Regions from separate parts of the Streptomyces sp. NPDC002825 genome, predicted to be linked through region 2. Evidence: riboswitches for the same ligand, from Rfam matches in the RefSeq annotation. Region 2 holds a riboswitch; the other holds the start of a gene.

Region 1 (6,981 bases), on a different contig from region 2:
CGGCCTCGTCGGCGGGGGCCGAGGCGGGCATTCCGTGGGCGTTGATGCGGTCGTAGCGCACGGTGGCGATGAACTCGCCGCCCACGGTCGCCGCGAGCCCGACCCGGTCCACGAAGTCGTGGTGGGTGAAGCGGTGCACGTCCTTGGCGGAGAGCCGCGGGTAGGGCGCGAAGAAGCGGTAGTACTTCGACTCGTCCGAGACCTGCTCGTAGAAGCTGACGAGCCGGTCGGCGTCGTCGGCGGTGATCGGCCTGATGCGCGCGGTGCCGCCGTCGCGGAGCACCACGTCCGCCTCCCAGTGGTCCGGGTAGGCGTGCTCCGCCGGGGCGGGCCGCGCCGATGCCGCCGGTGGTTCCGCCGCTTCCGACTGCTCCGACGCGCTCTGCATGGGGTCAGCCTACGGCCGCGACACGACTGTGGCACCGGTCGCGGGGTGGGGAAGCGGGACGCAAGGTGTTGCAAGCTGGGGAGGGCCGACGGTCGGTCCGGTCCGGGCCGAAGGGTCGCCTCTTCCGGGCCGTAGGTCGGCGTGAGCACCGCGCAACCCGTGAGAGACTGGTCTAGACAACCCGCTTGAGACTTGAAGGGCAACACCATGGCTGAGCGCCGCGTCAACGTCGGCTGGGCCGAGGGCCTGCACGCCCGCCCCGCGTCCATCTTCGTCCGTGCCGCCACGGCTTCCGGCGTGCCGGTGACGATCGCCAAGTCCGACGGCACCCCCGTGAACGCCGCCTCCATGCTCGCGGTGCTCGGTCTGGGTGCGCAGGGCGGCGAGGAGATCGTTCTCGCTTCGGAGGCCGACGGCGCCGAGGCCGCGCTCGACCGCCTGGCGAAGCTGGTCGCCGAGGGCCTGGACGAGCTCCCCGAGACCGTCTGACCCCGACCCCCCGAACGGTGAATGGCCGTGCCCTCCGGAATTCCGGAGGGCACGGCCATTCGCATTTCCCTCGTCCTGTTTTCGGGCAGCACGAAAACCGCGGCGGAATACCTATTCTTTGTATACGGCGTGCATGTTAATTCCGGACACTCGCCGTGTTGACGGCATGTTGCGAAACCCTCACGCGGCCGCGCTCCGGGTTTTTGAGCCGGTGCAGCGGCATCGACCGCTCCGCGTGCAGCGCGGTCAGCGACCTCGCCCGCTCGGCGTCGCCGCGCGCCACCGCGTCCACGATCGCGCCGTGCTCGGCCCATGCCTCCACCGGCTGGGCGGGCTGGTCCACCACATACATCCAGGCGATCTTGTGCCGCAGCTGGGTGAGCAGCGCCGTCAGGGCCGGGCTGCCCGAGGCCTGCGCGAGCGTCTCGTGGAACCAGCCGCCGAGCGAGCGCAGATCCTCGCCCTGTCCGCGCCTGGCCCGCTCCTGCCCCAGCCTGACCAGGCCGCGCAGCACCTTGAGGTGCGCCTCGGTGCGCCGCTGCGCGGCCCGCGCGGCCCCGAGCGGTTCCAGCAGCGCCCGCATGTCGAGCAGATCGGCCGCCTCCTGCTCGGTCGGCTCGGCGACGTGGGCGCCCGCATGGCGGCGGGTGACGACGAAGCCCTCTGACTCCAGGGTGCGCAGCGCCTCGCGGACCGGGACGCGGGAGACCCCGTACCGGCGGGCGAGCTGCTCCTCCGTCAGCCGGCTGCCCCGCTCGTACACACCGGAGACGATGTCGTCCCGAATCGCCGTGCATACCGAGTGCGCGGGAATGCGCATGTCCGACCTCCGCTTTGGTCCGCGCGAGTCAATTCCGTCGGCGCCTGTTCTGCGCCCGATCTTCGACTCTATTGCAGCGCGCCGGAATTTCCGATGCCCCAGCGGAATCCATGGCCGTCTTTTGGTCAGCGAAAAGCCCCGGCTCAGTACGAGCCGGGGCTTTTGCGACGCGGTGCGCGGCCGGGGTCGGGTCAGACCTGGACGCCGCGGGCGCGGAGGTACGCGATGGGGTCGATGTCCGAGCCGTACTCGGGGCTCGTGCGCGCCTCGAAGTGGAGGTGCGGGCCGGTGGAGTTGCCGGTCGAGCCCGAGATGCCGATCTGCTGGCCCGGCTCGACGGTCTGGCCGACGTAGACCCCGATGGAGGAGAGGTGGCCGTACTGGGTGTACGTGCCGTCGTTCATCCGGATCACGATGTTGTTGCCGTACGCGCCGCCCCAGCCGGCCTCGACGACGGTGCCGGAGCCGACGGAGACGACCCGGGTGCCGTAGGCGGCGTGGAAGTCGATGCCGGAGTGGCTGCCGGAGGACCAGAGCGAGCCGCCGGTCTTGTAGCCGGTGGAGACGTACGAGCCGGCGACGGGGAGCTGGAAGGAGGCCAGGCGACGGCGCTCGGCCTCGCGGGCGGCGCGCTCGCGCTCGAGCCGGATCTCCTTGGCGCGGGCCTCGGCCTTGCGCTTCGCCTCGGCCTTGGCCTTCGCCTTGGCGATGGCCTCGACGGCCTCCTGCTCCTGGGCGGCGGCCTGGGCGTTGATCGGGTCGACGAGGGAGTCCTCGGTGATGACCTGGGTGAGGCCGGTGTCCTCGACGGAGTGCTTGTCCGTGTCGGCGGCGAGCGCCGGGGAGGCGAGGGTTCCGATGACGCCGGTGGTGGCGATGGTCGCGACGCCGGCGATGCCCGCGCTGCGGCGCGCCATCCGGCTCGGACCACGATGCTTCCCGGTGGCACGGGTGAACGCCATGGAGAGGCTGATCCTTTCCTTCCTTCTCGCCTACCGGGTTAGCTGACGGGTTCGGAGCAGGAAGGTCTCCTACGAGCCCCTCCGTCGAGACGAAGGCGCCCGATTCACCCCAGGGACTACGTGTGGGTCCCCGGCTCCCCAGGCTCGCGCCTGACGGGGACTCGGCGATGACTGTCCGATGCCGCGGGTGCGGCACGTGCAACTGACGAACAGCCGCACCGACGCTATGTCGATCGTCTTTCAATCACCAACCAGACACGCCTTTTGTAAGACATGCCACAGGGCAAACGATCACCCTTACCGACAATACGGACAAAGCGGAGGACCCCGACGAACTATGCCGTCGGGGCCCTCCTGTTGTCGTCTGCCGGCGGGAATCAGCCAGTCACGACGGTCACTTCACCGATGCCCAGAGCGCGCACCGGCTCCGCGACCTGCGCCGCGTCGCCGACGAGGACGGTGACGAGCCGGTCCACCGGGAAGGCGCTGACCACGGCGGCCGTCGCCTCGACCGTGCCGGTTTCGGCCAGGCGCGCGTACAACTGGGCCTGGAAGTCGTCCGGGAGGTGCTGCTCGACCTGGTCGGCGAGCGTCCCGGCGACGGAGGCGGCCGTCTCGTACTTGAGGGGCGCCACGCCCACCAGGTTCTGCACGGCGGTCTCGCGCTCGGCGTCGGTGAGGCCCTCGGCGGCGAGCGTGCGCAGCACCTTCCACAGGTCCTCAAGTGCCGGGCCCGTGTTGGGGGTGTCCACGGATCCGCTGATGGCGAGCATCGCGGCGCCGTTCCCCTCGGCGTCCGAGCGGAGCACCTGACCGAAGGCCCGCACGCCGTACGTGTAGCCCTTCTCCTCGCGCAGGACCCGGTCCAGACGCGAGGTCAGCGTGCCGCCGAGGCAGTACGTGCCGAGGACCTGGGCCGGCCAGACGCGGTCGTGCCGGTCGGGGCCGATCCGGCCGATGAGCAGCTGCGTCTGCACGGCGCCGGGACGGTCCACGATGACGACCCGTCCGGTGTCGTCGGCGGTGATCGGCGGCATCGGCAGCGGCTCGGCCGGCTCACCGGTCCAGGCGCCCAGCGTCTCGGCGAGGACCTTCTCCAGGTCGACGCCCGTCAGGTCGCCGACGACCACGGCGGTGGCCGTCGCGGGCCGGACGTGCGCCTCGAAGAAGGCACGGACGGCGGCGGCGTCGATCGCGGCGACGGTCTCCTCGGTGCCCTGGCGCGGCCGGGACATCCGGGACTCGGCCGGGAACAGCTCCTTGGAGAGCTGCTTCGCGGCACGACGGGCCGGGTTGGCCGTCTCGTGCGGGATCTCGTCGAGACGGTTGCGCACCAGGCGCTCGACCTCGGTGTCCAGGAACGCCGGGGCGATCAGGGCCTCGGAGAGCAGCCCGAGCGCCTTGGGCAGCCGGGAGACCGGGACCTCGAGGGAGACCCGTACGCCCGGGTGGTCGGCGTGCGCGTCGAGCGTGGCGCCGCAGCGCTCCAGCTCGGCCGCGAACTCCTCGGCGCTGTGCTGGTCGGTGCCCTCCGAGAGCGCGCGGGCCATGATGGTCGCGACACCGTCGAGACCGGCCGGCTCGGCGTCCAGCGGGGCGGGCAGGAAGATCTCCACGGCGACGACCTGCTGGCCGGGGCGGTGGCTGGTGAGCACGGTCAGACCGTTGTCCAGCTTCCCGCGGTCCGGGGCCGGGAAGGCCCACGGCTTCGCGGTGCCCGGCTGCGGCTGCGGGTGGAAGTCCATGCTCGTCAAAGACGCGGCGGCGTCGGTCACTGGTCCGCTCCCTCTTCGTCATCGCCGTCGGCGTGGTCGCTCTGCTCGGTCGCCAGGGGCTCGTAGACGAGCACCGCGCGGTTGTCGGGGCGCAGCTTGGCAGCGGCGACCTCACGCACCTCGTCGGCGGTGATCTCCAGGACGCGGTCGACGGCGGTAAGGGCGAGCTGCGGGTCGCCGAACAGCACGGCGAACCGGCACAGTTCGTCCGCGCGGCCCGCGACCGTGCCGAGCCGGTCCAGCCACTCGCGCTCCAACTGGGCCTGCGCGCGCTCCATCTCCTCGGGCGTGGGGCCCTCGGCGGCGAAACGGGCGAGCTCCTCGTCGACGGCCGCCTCGATCTGCGGGACGTCGACGCCACCGGAGGTCTTGACGTCCAGCCAGCCGAGCGAGGGCGCCCCGGCGAGCCGCAGCAGGCCGAAGCCGGCGGCGACGGCCGTACGGTCGCGGCGGACCAGACGGTTGTGCAGCCGGGAGGACTCCCCGCCGCCCAGGACCGTCAGGGCCAGGTCGGCGGCGTCGCACGCGCGCGTGCCGTCGTGCGGCAGCCGGTAGGCGGCCATCAGCGCACGCGCCGGGACCTCCTCCTCGACGACCTCGCGCAGCTGCTCGCCGATGACCTCGGGCAGCTCGCCGGAGCGCGGCTCGGGCTTGCCGTCGTGGGCGGGGATGGAGCCGAAGTACTTCTCGACCCAGGCGAGCGTCTGCACCGGGTCGATGTCGCCGACGACGGACAGCACGGCGTTGTTCGGGGCGTAGTACGTGCGGAAGAAGTTCCGCGCGTCCTCCAGGGTCGCCGCGTCCAGGTCGGCCATCGAGCCGATCGGCGTGTGGTGGTACGGGTGGCCCTCCGGGTAGGCGAGGGCGGTCAGCTTCTCGAAGGCCGTGCCGTACGGCACGTTGTCGTAGCGCTGGCGGCGCTCGTTCTTGACGACGTCCCGCTGGTTCTCCATGGACTCGTCGTCCAGGGCGGCGAGCAGCGAGCCCATGCGGTCGGCCTCCAGCCAGAGCGCGAGCTCCAGCTGGTGCGTGGGCATGGTCTCGAAGTAGTTGGTGCGCTCGAAGCTCGTCGTGCCGTTGAGCGAGCCGCCCGCACCCTGCACCAGCTCGAAGTGGCCGTTCCCGTGGACCTGCTTCGAGCCCTGGAACATCAGGTGCTCGAAGAGGTGGGCGAGGCCCGTGCGGCCCTTGACCTCGTGGCGCGAGCCGACGTCGTACCAGAGGCAGACCGCGGCGACCGGGGTCAGGTGGTCCTCGGAGAGCACCACGCGCAGGCCGTTCGCCAACCGGTGCTCGGTCGCTGTCAGGCCGCCGGAGCCGGCCTCGGCCGTGGCCGTGTGACCCATGGGCATGTACGTCCCTTCGATCGCGATGTGAAAAAGTCCTGCCACTGTATGCAAGCGCGCCGACACCTGGCGAAGTTCCCGGGCCTTCGTGATGTCCCTCTTCCGGGTCGCGGTCGGCGCTGTCGGTGGCACGGTCCACAATGGTCCGCGTCAGATCAACCTTGTTCGTGAAGGAGCCGCAGCCGCGATGGCCCGCCGCAGCACGAAGACACCGCCGCCGGACGACGCGTACGAGGAGAGGATCCTCGACATCGACGTGGTCGACGAGATGCAGGGCTCCTTCCTCGAGTACGCGTACTCGGTGATCTACTCGCGCGCCCTCCCCGACGCCCGCGACGGCATGAAGCCCGTGCAGCGCCGCATCGTCTACCAGATGGGCGAGATGGGGCTCCGCCCCGACCGCGGCTTCGTCAAGTGCGCCCGTGTCGTCGGCGAGGTGATGGGCAAGCTCCACCCGCACGGCGACGCGTCGATCTACGACGCGATGGTCCGCATGGCACAGCCCTTCTCCATGCGCCTCCCGCTCGTCGACGGCCACGGCAACTTCGGCTCCCTGGGCAACGACGACCCGCCGGCCGCCATGCGGTACACCGAGTCGCGGATGGCCCCCGCCGCGCTGCTCATGACCGAGTCCATCGACGAGGACACGGTCGACTTCGCGCCGAACTACGACGGCCAGGAGAAGGAGCCGGTGGCACTCCCCGCCGCCTATCCGAACCTGCTGGTCAACGGCGCGTCCGGCATCGCCGTCGGCATGGCGACGAACATGCCCCCGCACAACCTCGGCGAGGTCGTCGCGGCCGCCCGCCACCTGATCCGCCACCCGAACGCCGACCTCGAGACGCTGATGCGCTTCGTGCCCGGCCCCGACCTGCCGACCGGCGGCCGGATCGTCGGCCTCTCCGGCATCAAGGACGCGTACGAGTCGGGCCGCGGCTCCTTCAAGATCCGCGCCACCGCGACCGTGGAGACCGTGACGGCCCGCCGCAAGGGCATCGTCGTCACCGAGCTGCCCTTCACCGTCGGCCCCGAGAAGGTCGTCTCCAAGATCAAGGACCTGGTCGGTTCCAAGAAGCTCCAGGGCATCGCCGACGTCAAGGACCTCACCGACCGCAGCCACGGCCTGCGCCTGGTCATCGAGATCAAGAACGGCTTCGTGCCCGAGGCGGTCCTGGAGCAGCTCTACAAGCTGACGCCGATG
Region 2 (6,981 bases):
TCGCCGAGTCCGTGCTCGTCGCGCTCGACCGGGCCGGGCGGGCGTACGAGGGGACCCGGGTGTCCGTGCAGGGCCTCGGCACCATGGGCGGGGCGACCGCCCGCTTCCTCGCCCGGGCCGGTCTGCGCGTGGTGGCCGTCGCCGACGTCCGGGGCACGATCGTGAACCCCGACGGCCTCGACGTCGAGTCGCTGCTCGCCGCCCGGGACGGGCACGGGGCCGTCGACCGTTCCGTACTGCGGCCCGGTGACCGCGAGGAGGCCGGCGACGCCTGGCTGTCGGCCGACGCCGAGGTCCTCGTGCCGGCGGCCGTCTCGTACGCGATCGACGGCGCGAACCAGGACCGGATCACCGCCCGCTGGATCGCCGAGGCGGCGAACATGCCGGTCCTGCCCGAGGCCGAGGAGGCGCTCGCCGCGCGCGGGGTGACCGTGCTGCCGGACGTGGTCGTCAACTCGTGCACCAACGCCTGGTGGTGGTGGACGCTCTTCGGCGACATCGAGGCCGACGCGGACCAGGCCTTCGCGCGGGTACGGGGCGCGATGCGGGCCCTCGTCGGCGGAATGCTCGACCGGGCCGACGCGGACGGCGTCAGCCCGCGCGCCGCGGCGCACGCGCTGGTGGACGAGCGGCTGCCGGTCATCGCCGAACGCTACGGCTGGTACTGACCCGGCACGCGCCACGACCGTTGGCGATCATGCTCTTGTCATGTGCTGTGTAGGCTGCACCGCGTGGCGAGAGTGCGGTTGAGCGTGGCCGAGCGGCGTGACGAACTGCTGAGGGCCGCCGTCGAGCAGATCGAGGCGCGCGGCGTCGCGGCCGTCCGGATCTCCGACGTGGCCTCCGCCCTCGGGGTGAGCAACGCGCTCGTGCTCTACCACTTCTCCTCGAAGGAACAGCTGGTCGCCGCGGCCTTCGCGCACGCCGCCGAGGCCGACCTCGCCCAGCTGCGGCAGCTGCTCGGACGGCGCTCCACGGCGGTGCGGCGTCTGCGGGCCGCGGTCCGCTGGTACGCGCCCACCGGCCAGGCCAAGGGCTGGCGGCTGTGGATCGAGGGCTGGGCGGTCTCGCTGCGCGACCCGGAGCTGCGCCGGGTCGCCGCCTCCCTCGACCGGGAGTGGAAGGCGGCGCTGGCCCGGGTGATCGAGGAGGGGGCGGCCGCCGGGGAGTTCCGCTGCGCGGATCCGGTCGCGGCGGCCTGGCGGCTCACCGCCTTCCTCGACGGCCTCGCCGTGCAGACGACGGCCTACGTGGGCTCGCTCTCCCGCACCGCGATGCTCCGCTGGGCGGACGAGGCCCTGGCCCGGGAGCTGGGTCTCCCGGCCGACGCCCCGCTGACGGCGGGCGGGGAGGCGGCAACCGAAGGGTCCCCGGGGCCTGGACACGACGAGGCCACGGAAGGCGGGGACCCCGCGCGCTGAGGTGCGCCCGTGGTCGCCCGACGGGCCGGTCAGATCAGTTCGTAGACCGCCGAGACCGTGACCTGCTCCTCGATCTCGCCGGGCGCCAGCGGCACGGTCGGTTCGTCCACCGGCATGGTGGGGGCCGCTCCCGGGCCGGGGCGGACCGACTCGCCCTCGCTCAGGGAGACCAGCCGGCCGAGCCGGTGGCCGCTGAGCCGGGCGTGCTGGGAGGCCTTGTCGTACGCGTCCCGGTAGGCGGCCTCACGGGCCTTCGTCCGCAGCGCCGAGGGGTCGGCGACGTCGAAGACGACGCCGTTGACCCGGACCGCGTTGCCGGTTGCCTCGTTGACGGCGCCGATGACCTGGCCGGTCCGGTCGAGGTCGCGGACCTTCACCGAGAAGGACTGACCCGCCTGATAGCCCGTCACCTTGCTGTCCCCGGCGGTGTTCTGGGTGTAGACCGGGGCCAGTGAGAGGTTGTCGGTGCGGATGTCCCGGTCGGCGATCCCCTGCTTGTGCAGGACGTCGAGGAGCGCCTCGGCCGCGGTGGTCTGCGCCGACATCGCCTCCTTCGCCGTCGGGCGGGTGGCCTCGACCCCGACGGACACGATCGCCAGGTCGGGCGCGGCGGACGCGCGGCCGTTGCCCGTGACGGTGACCGTGGCCGTGGCCGGGTCCGTGGCGGCGGTGCGGAGGGAGGTCCGCTCGGGCGCGGCGGCCAGGGCGGGGGCAGCCGTGCCGGCGAGGAGGCCGCCGAGCACGGCGGTGGCGGCGAGCAGACGGGCGGTACGGGCGGCACTGGGCCGGCGGATCGTCACAGGCGGTCCCTTCGGGGGGCGGGTGCCGGGGCTCCGGCGGGCACATCCCAGCACCCGGCGCCGCCGCGTCCCGCGCGCCACTCCTGACCGGCCGCCCCCTTCACCTCTCCGCACCAACCGCGCCGGGGCCGGGACCCCGGGGGCACGAGCCGGGGAACCCGTACGCCGGCCCGCACCGCGCCGCCCGAATCCCCGCGCCCGCCCGTTCGCCGTCCGCCGCTCGTGCACCGCGCCGCCCGAATCCCCGCGCCCGCCCGTTCGCCGTCCGCCGCTCGTGCACCGCGCCGCCCGAATCCCCGCGCCCGCCCCCTCGGCGCCCACCGCCCGTGGACCCTGCCGCCTGCACCCCCGCGACCGCCCCTCAGCCGTCCGCCGGCCGCCGACCGTCCGCCGCCGAGCCGCCCCCTCGGCGTTGCCGCCCGCGTCGCCGTACCGCCCCCTACAGCGGCATGAGGTCGGGGCGCTTCGCCTCGACGTGGTCGCCGGAACTCTCGCCGCGCAGCCGGCGCCCGATCCACGGCACCAGGTACTCCCTGGCCCAGTGGATGTCGTCGCGGCGCACCTCGAGCGTGCCGCGCGGCGGGACCGGCGGCCAGGGCTGGTCGGGGTCGGCGGGCACGGGCATGCCGAGGACCTGGGCGGCGCGCAGGGCGACGCGGGTGTGCCCCTCGGGCGAGAGGTGCAGCCGGTCGTCGTCCCAGGCGCGCCGGTCCTGGACGGACTTGAGCGACCACAGGTCGAGGACCGGGCAGTCGTAGCGGTCGGCGATGGCCCGGACGTGACCGTTGTACGTGGCGATCTTGCCGCGCAGGTGCTTGAGCAGGGTCACGCCGCGGGTGTCGAAGCCGGTGGTCACCATGACGGTGCCGACCGCGGAGGTCAGATCGGCGACGGCGCGCTCGAAGCGCTCGGCCACGTCGTCCGGGTCCGTCCCGGGGCGGATGATGTCGTTGCCGCCCGCGCAGAAGGTCACCAGGTCGGGGGCGAGTTCCTTCGCCCGGGGGACCTGTTCCGCCACGATCTGGTCGAGAAGGCGCCCGCGTACGGCCAGGTTGGCGTAGCGGAAGTCGTTCTCCGGCAGCTGGTCGGCGAGCAGGACCGCGAAGCGGTCCGCCCAGCCGACGTACGTCCCGTCGGGCCCGGGGTCTCCGACGCCCTCGGTGAAGCTGTCACCGATCGCCGCGTACGACCCGAATGCGTTCTTGTCTGTTGATCTCGAATCGTCTGCCACGGGAGCACATCCTTCCCCTTCGGATGTGACCTACGCGACCGTAAGGAGGGGTTGACGGCGGGTGACATATGCCACCGATAAAGATTCCGCCAAGCCGGAATACGCCGGAGGCCCGGCACGTGCGTGCCGGACCTCCTGACGTCGAAAGCGTGCTGACATGATGTCAGATGCTGACGCCGTGCGACCGCAGGGCGGCCAGCGGGTCGATGTCGGAGCCGTACTCCGGCCCGGTGCGCATCTCGAAGTGCAGGTGCGGGCCGGTGACGTTGCCGGTCGCGCCGGAGAGGCCGATCTGCTGTCCGCCGGTGACGGTCTGGCCGGCGGAGACGGAGATGGAGGAGAGGTGGGCGTACTGCGAGAAGGTGCCGTCGGCGTGCTGGATGACGACCTGGTTGCCGTACGCGCCGCCGTCGCCGGCGGAGTAGACGGTGCCGGGGCCGACCGCGACGACGGTGGTGCCGGTGGAGGCGATGAAGTCGACGCCGGTGTGGTAGCCGGAGGACCACATGGAGCCCGAGGCGCGGTACGGGGTGGAGATGCCGCCGTTGACGGGGACGACCCAGCCGGAGGACGAGGTCGTGCCGGTCGAGGCGGAGGACGACGAAGAGGAGGAGGTGGTGGCGGCCGGGGCCGAGGAGCGCTCGCTGCTGCGGGAGGCGCGCGGGGTGTCGCCGTTCTTGCCGGAGCCCTGCGTGCTCTTGTGCGTGGCCTTCGCGTGGGCCTTCGCGGTGCTCTTGCCGCCGAGGGTGAGCTTCATGCCGGGCAGGATCAGCGAGGGGTTCTCGCCGATGACCTGGCGGTTGTCCTTGTAGAGCTTCTGCCAGCCGCCCGCGAGGTGGTGCTCGGCGGCGATCTTCGACAGGTAGTCGCCGCGGACCACGGAGTACGTCTTCGGCGCGGCCTTCGCCTGGGCGGCGGGGGCGGTCTTCACCTGGGCGACGGCCTGGGCGGGAGCGGCGGCGGGGGCGGCCTGCTCGGCGGCGTGGGCGCCGGTGGCTCCGAGGAGCGGGAGGGCGACGACGGCGCCGCCGGTGCCGGCGGCGGCGATACCACGGGTCAGGCGGTTGGCCTTGGGGCGGCGGTGCTTACCCTTCGCGGGCATGGCGAATTCCTCTCCGTCGCCTGCGAGGTGAGCTGTCGGGTTCGGACTGGAGATGTCCGGTCGCGTTCTCACACGACTTCACCCCTAGCCGTCCTTCTTCGAGGGATCGGCGTACTTACCTGGGTCCCCCGCTCCTGCCTCGTACGGGTGAGTGCGGATTCCGGGCGGTGGCAGGATTCGGCGGTCCGACCGGAGTGAGCGCGACGCTAGACGAGGGGGGTCGGCGTGAACAAGCCACGATTTTCAAGGATTCGCGGATCTCTTGATATTCGGCCGGAATTCCGGTCACCCTCCGTGGATGACGCTCCCTCGATCTCCTTTTCCCCGGGGGTATTTGGAAAAGACGATCAGGCACGGTCCGTCACGGTTATGACGCTGCTCACGCGCCGTTCCCCATCTCCCCTACAACCGGGGCGGGTTACCCCTAACGCCTCAATACGGACAGATCACCCATTCCCGTCCGAGGGGGTGCGTGTTCCCGCCCCCACCCGAGATGATTGCCCCAGGAACCGATCTACAGAACAGGAGCAGCCGTGACGCAGCAGCTGCCGCAGACCCCGCCCGCCGGAGCCGACGAGCCCGAGCTGACGGAGGTCCGCAACTTCCGGGACGTGGGCGGCCTGCCGACGACGGACGGGCGCGCGGTCCGCCCCGGCCGCCTCTTCCGCAGCGGCCACCTCGCGCACGCGACGGAGGAGGACGCCGCCTTCCTCGCCTCGCTGGGCCTGCACACCGTCTTCGACTTCCGCAACGACGCGGACCGGAGGATCGAGGGCGCGGACGTCGAGCTGCCCGGCGTGCGGAACGTGAACATACCGCTCAACGACCCGGCCGACGGCAAGGAGTTCTGGCGGCTGGTGCGCGAGGGCGAGATCGCGCAGCTGCGGGAGATCCTCGGCGACGGCAAGGCCGCCGCCCGGATGTCCGATTCGTACCGCAAGAACGTGCTTGAGCGGACCGAGGAGCACAGCCGGCTCCTGCACTCCATGGCGGACGAGAGCGTCCCGGCCCTGCTGCACTGCGCGGCGGGCAAGGACCGGGCCGGGGTCGCCATCGCGATCACCCTGCTCGCGGTCGGGGTCGAGCGGGAGGCCATCGAGGCGGACTACGTGAAGTCGAACGCCCCGCACCGCCGCTACAAGGTGCGCCGCAGCTCCACCTCCCCGGACGCGATGTCGCCCGAGGTGATGGAGCTGCTCAGCCCGCTCTTCGACGCGCGGGTGGAGTATCTGCGGGCCGCCTTCGACACGATCGAGACGACCTGGGGCTCGGTGGACGCCTACCTCTCCGAGGGCCTGAAGCTGGCCCCGGAGACCCGCGAGCGGCTGCGGGAGCGGTTCCTCACCGAGGCGTAGCCCCGGCTACTGGTTCTGCCCGCCCAGCATGAAGAGCAGGTAGAGGAAGCCGGCGAAGAGGTGGCCGGCGATCAGGTAGGCGAAGAGGCGGAGCACGAGCCCCTTGGGGAACTTGCCTTCACCGCGCTCCTCGCCGGTGACCGGTACGGACTTCTCGGACATGTCGGTCCTTTCCTGAGGAATCGTCATGGAACGTCAGCGCCGGTGCGGGGTCCCGTCGCCGAGGCACAGCTCGGCGACGGGGCTCTGCATCAGGGTGTGGACGAAGAGCAGCTCGGCCCCACCGGGGGTGGCGGCGCCGATCCGGTGCGGGGTGAGCGAGTCGAAGTGCGCACTGTCCCCGGGGTCGAGGACGTGGACGACCTCGCCGAGCGCGAGCCGCACCCGCCCCTCCAGGACGTGGATCCACTCCTCGCCGGGGTGGACCCGCACGATGTCGGCCCGGGTGGCGTACGGCACGTGGACCCGCAGGCACTGCAGGGCGCGCCCGGCGCCGCCCGCCTGGCGGTAGATCCAGCCGTCGGCCTCGACGGGTTCGGAGCGGTCGGCCCGGACGACCGGATCACGCTCGGGGGGCGTCTCGCCGAGGAGCTCGGAGACCGTCGTACCGTAGATACGGGACAGGGCGAGCAGCATCGGCAGCGAGGGCTGCCGGTTCCCGGTCTCCAGGCGCGACAGGTGCGCCGGGGAGAGGCCGGCCCGCTGGGCGGCGGCCTCCAGGGTGAGTCCCCGGCGGCGGCGCAGGGCCCGCAGCTGGGGGGCGACGTCGGGCAGGACGCCGACGGTGGCGGGGTCCGGGGAGGTCTCCCCGGGGACGTGGTCCATGCGTCCATTCCGCCAGGATCGTGCCTCTGAGGCAACTTTATTGCCTCAGAGGCAAAACCCCGGGACCCGATCCGGTCAGCGCTGCGCGACCGCCTGCTTGACCAGCGTCTTTCCGAAGTCCCACATCAGCCCGCCACCGCCGTGGGCGTCGTCCATGACGGCGGTGAAGGCGGTGACGAACCGGTCCACGTCCGCCTCGTCGATGACCAGCGGCGGGATCAGCTTGATCACCTCCAGATGGTCCCCG

The links. A riboswitch is a leader RNA that binds a small molecule or an ion and turns the genes downstream of it on or off. The one in region 2 is predicted to bind cyclic di-AMP.
Region 1: it holds a riboswitch for cyclic di-AMP, as region 2 does, so the genes downstream of both, ABT041_RS22065 (M23 family metallopeptidase) here and ABT041_RS20590 (M23 family metallopeptidase) in region 2, are expected to answer to the same signal.

Annotation. Positions count from the first base shown of each region.
Region 1 is NZ_JBEOVH010000017.1:28,472-35,452, forward strand. It holds gene ABT041_RS22050 (bifunctional acetate--CoA ligase family protein/GNAT family N-acetyltransferase) at 1-388, opposite strand, end outside; gene ABT041_RS22055 (HPr family phosphocarrier protein) at 596-877, shown strand; gene ABT041_RS22060 (GntR family transcriptional regulator) at 1,014-1,697, opposite strand; gene ABT041_RS22065 (M23 family metallopeptidase) at 1,889-2,659, opposite strand; cyclic di-AMP (ydaO/yuaA leader) riboswitch at 2,672-2,836, opposite strand; gene ABT041_RS22070 (M16 family metallopeptidase) at 3,037-4,404, opposite strand; gene ABT041_RS22075 (M16 family metallopeptidase) at 4,431-5,786, opposite strand; gene ABT041_RS22080 (DNA gyrase/topoisomerase IV subunit A) at 5,968-6,981, shown strand, end outside.
Region 2 is NZ_JBEOVH010000015.1:78,544-85,524, reverse strand. It holds gene ABT041_RS20610 (Glu/Leu/Phe/Val dehydrogenase dimerization domain-containing protein) at 1-668, shown strand, start outside; gene ABT041_RS20605 (TetR/AcrR family transcriptional regulator) at 732-1,421, shown strand; gene ABT041_RS20600 (SIMPL domain-containing protein) at 1,451-2,221, opposite strand; gene ABT041_RS20595 (SGNH/GDSL hydrolase family protein) at 2,661-3,452, opposite strand; gene ABT041_RS20590 (M23 family metallopeptidase) at 3,616-4,554, opposite strand; cyclic di-AMP (ydaO/yuaA leader) riboswitch at 4,557-4,731, opposite strand; gene ABT041_RS20585 (tyrosine-protein phosphatase) at 5,088-5,909, shown strand; gene ABT041_RS20580 (DUF6126 family protein) at 5,916-6,071, opposite strand; gene ABT041_RS20575 (helix-turn-helix domain-containing protein) at 6,105-6,734, opposite strand; gene ABT041_RS20570 (aspartate aminotransferase family protein) at 6,810-6,981, opposite strand, start outside.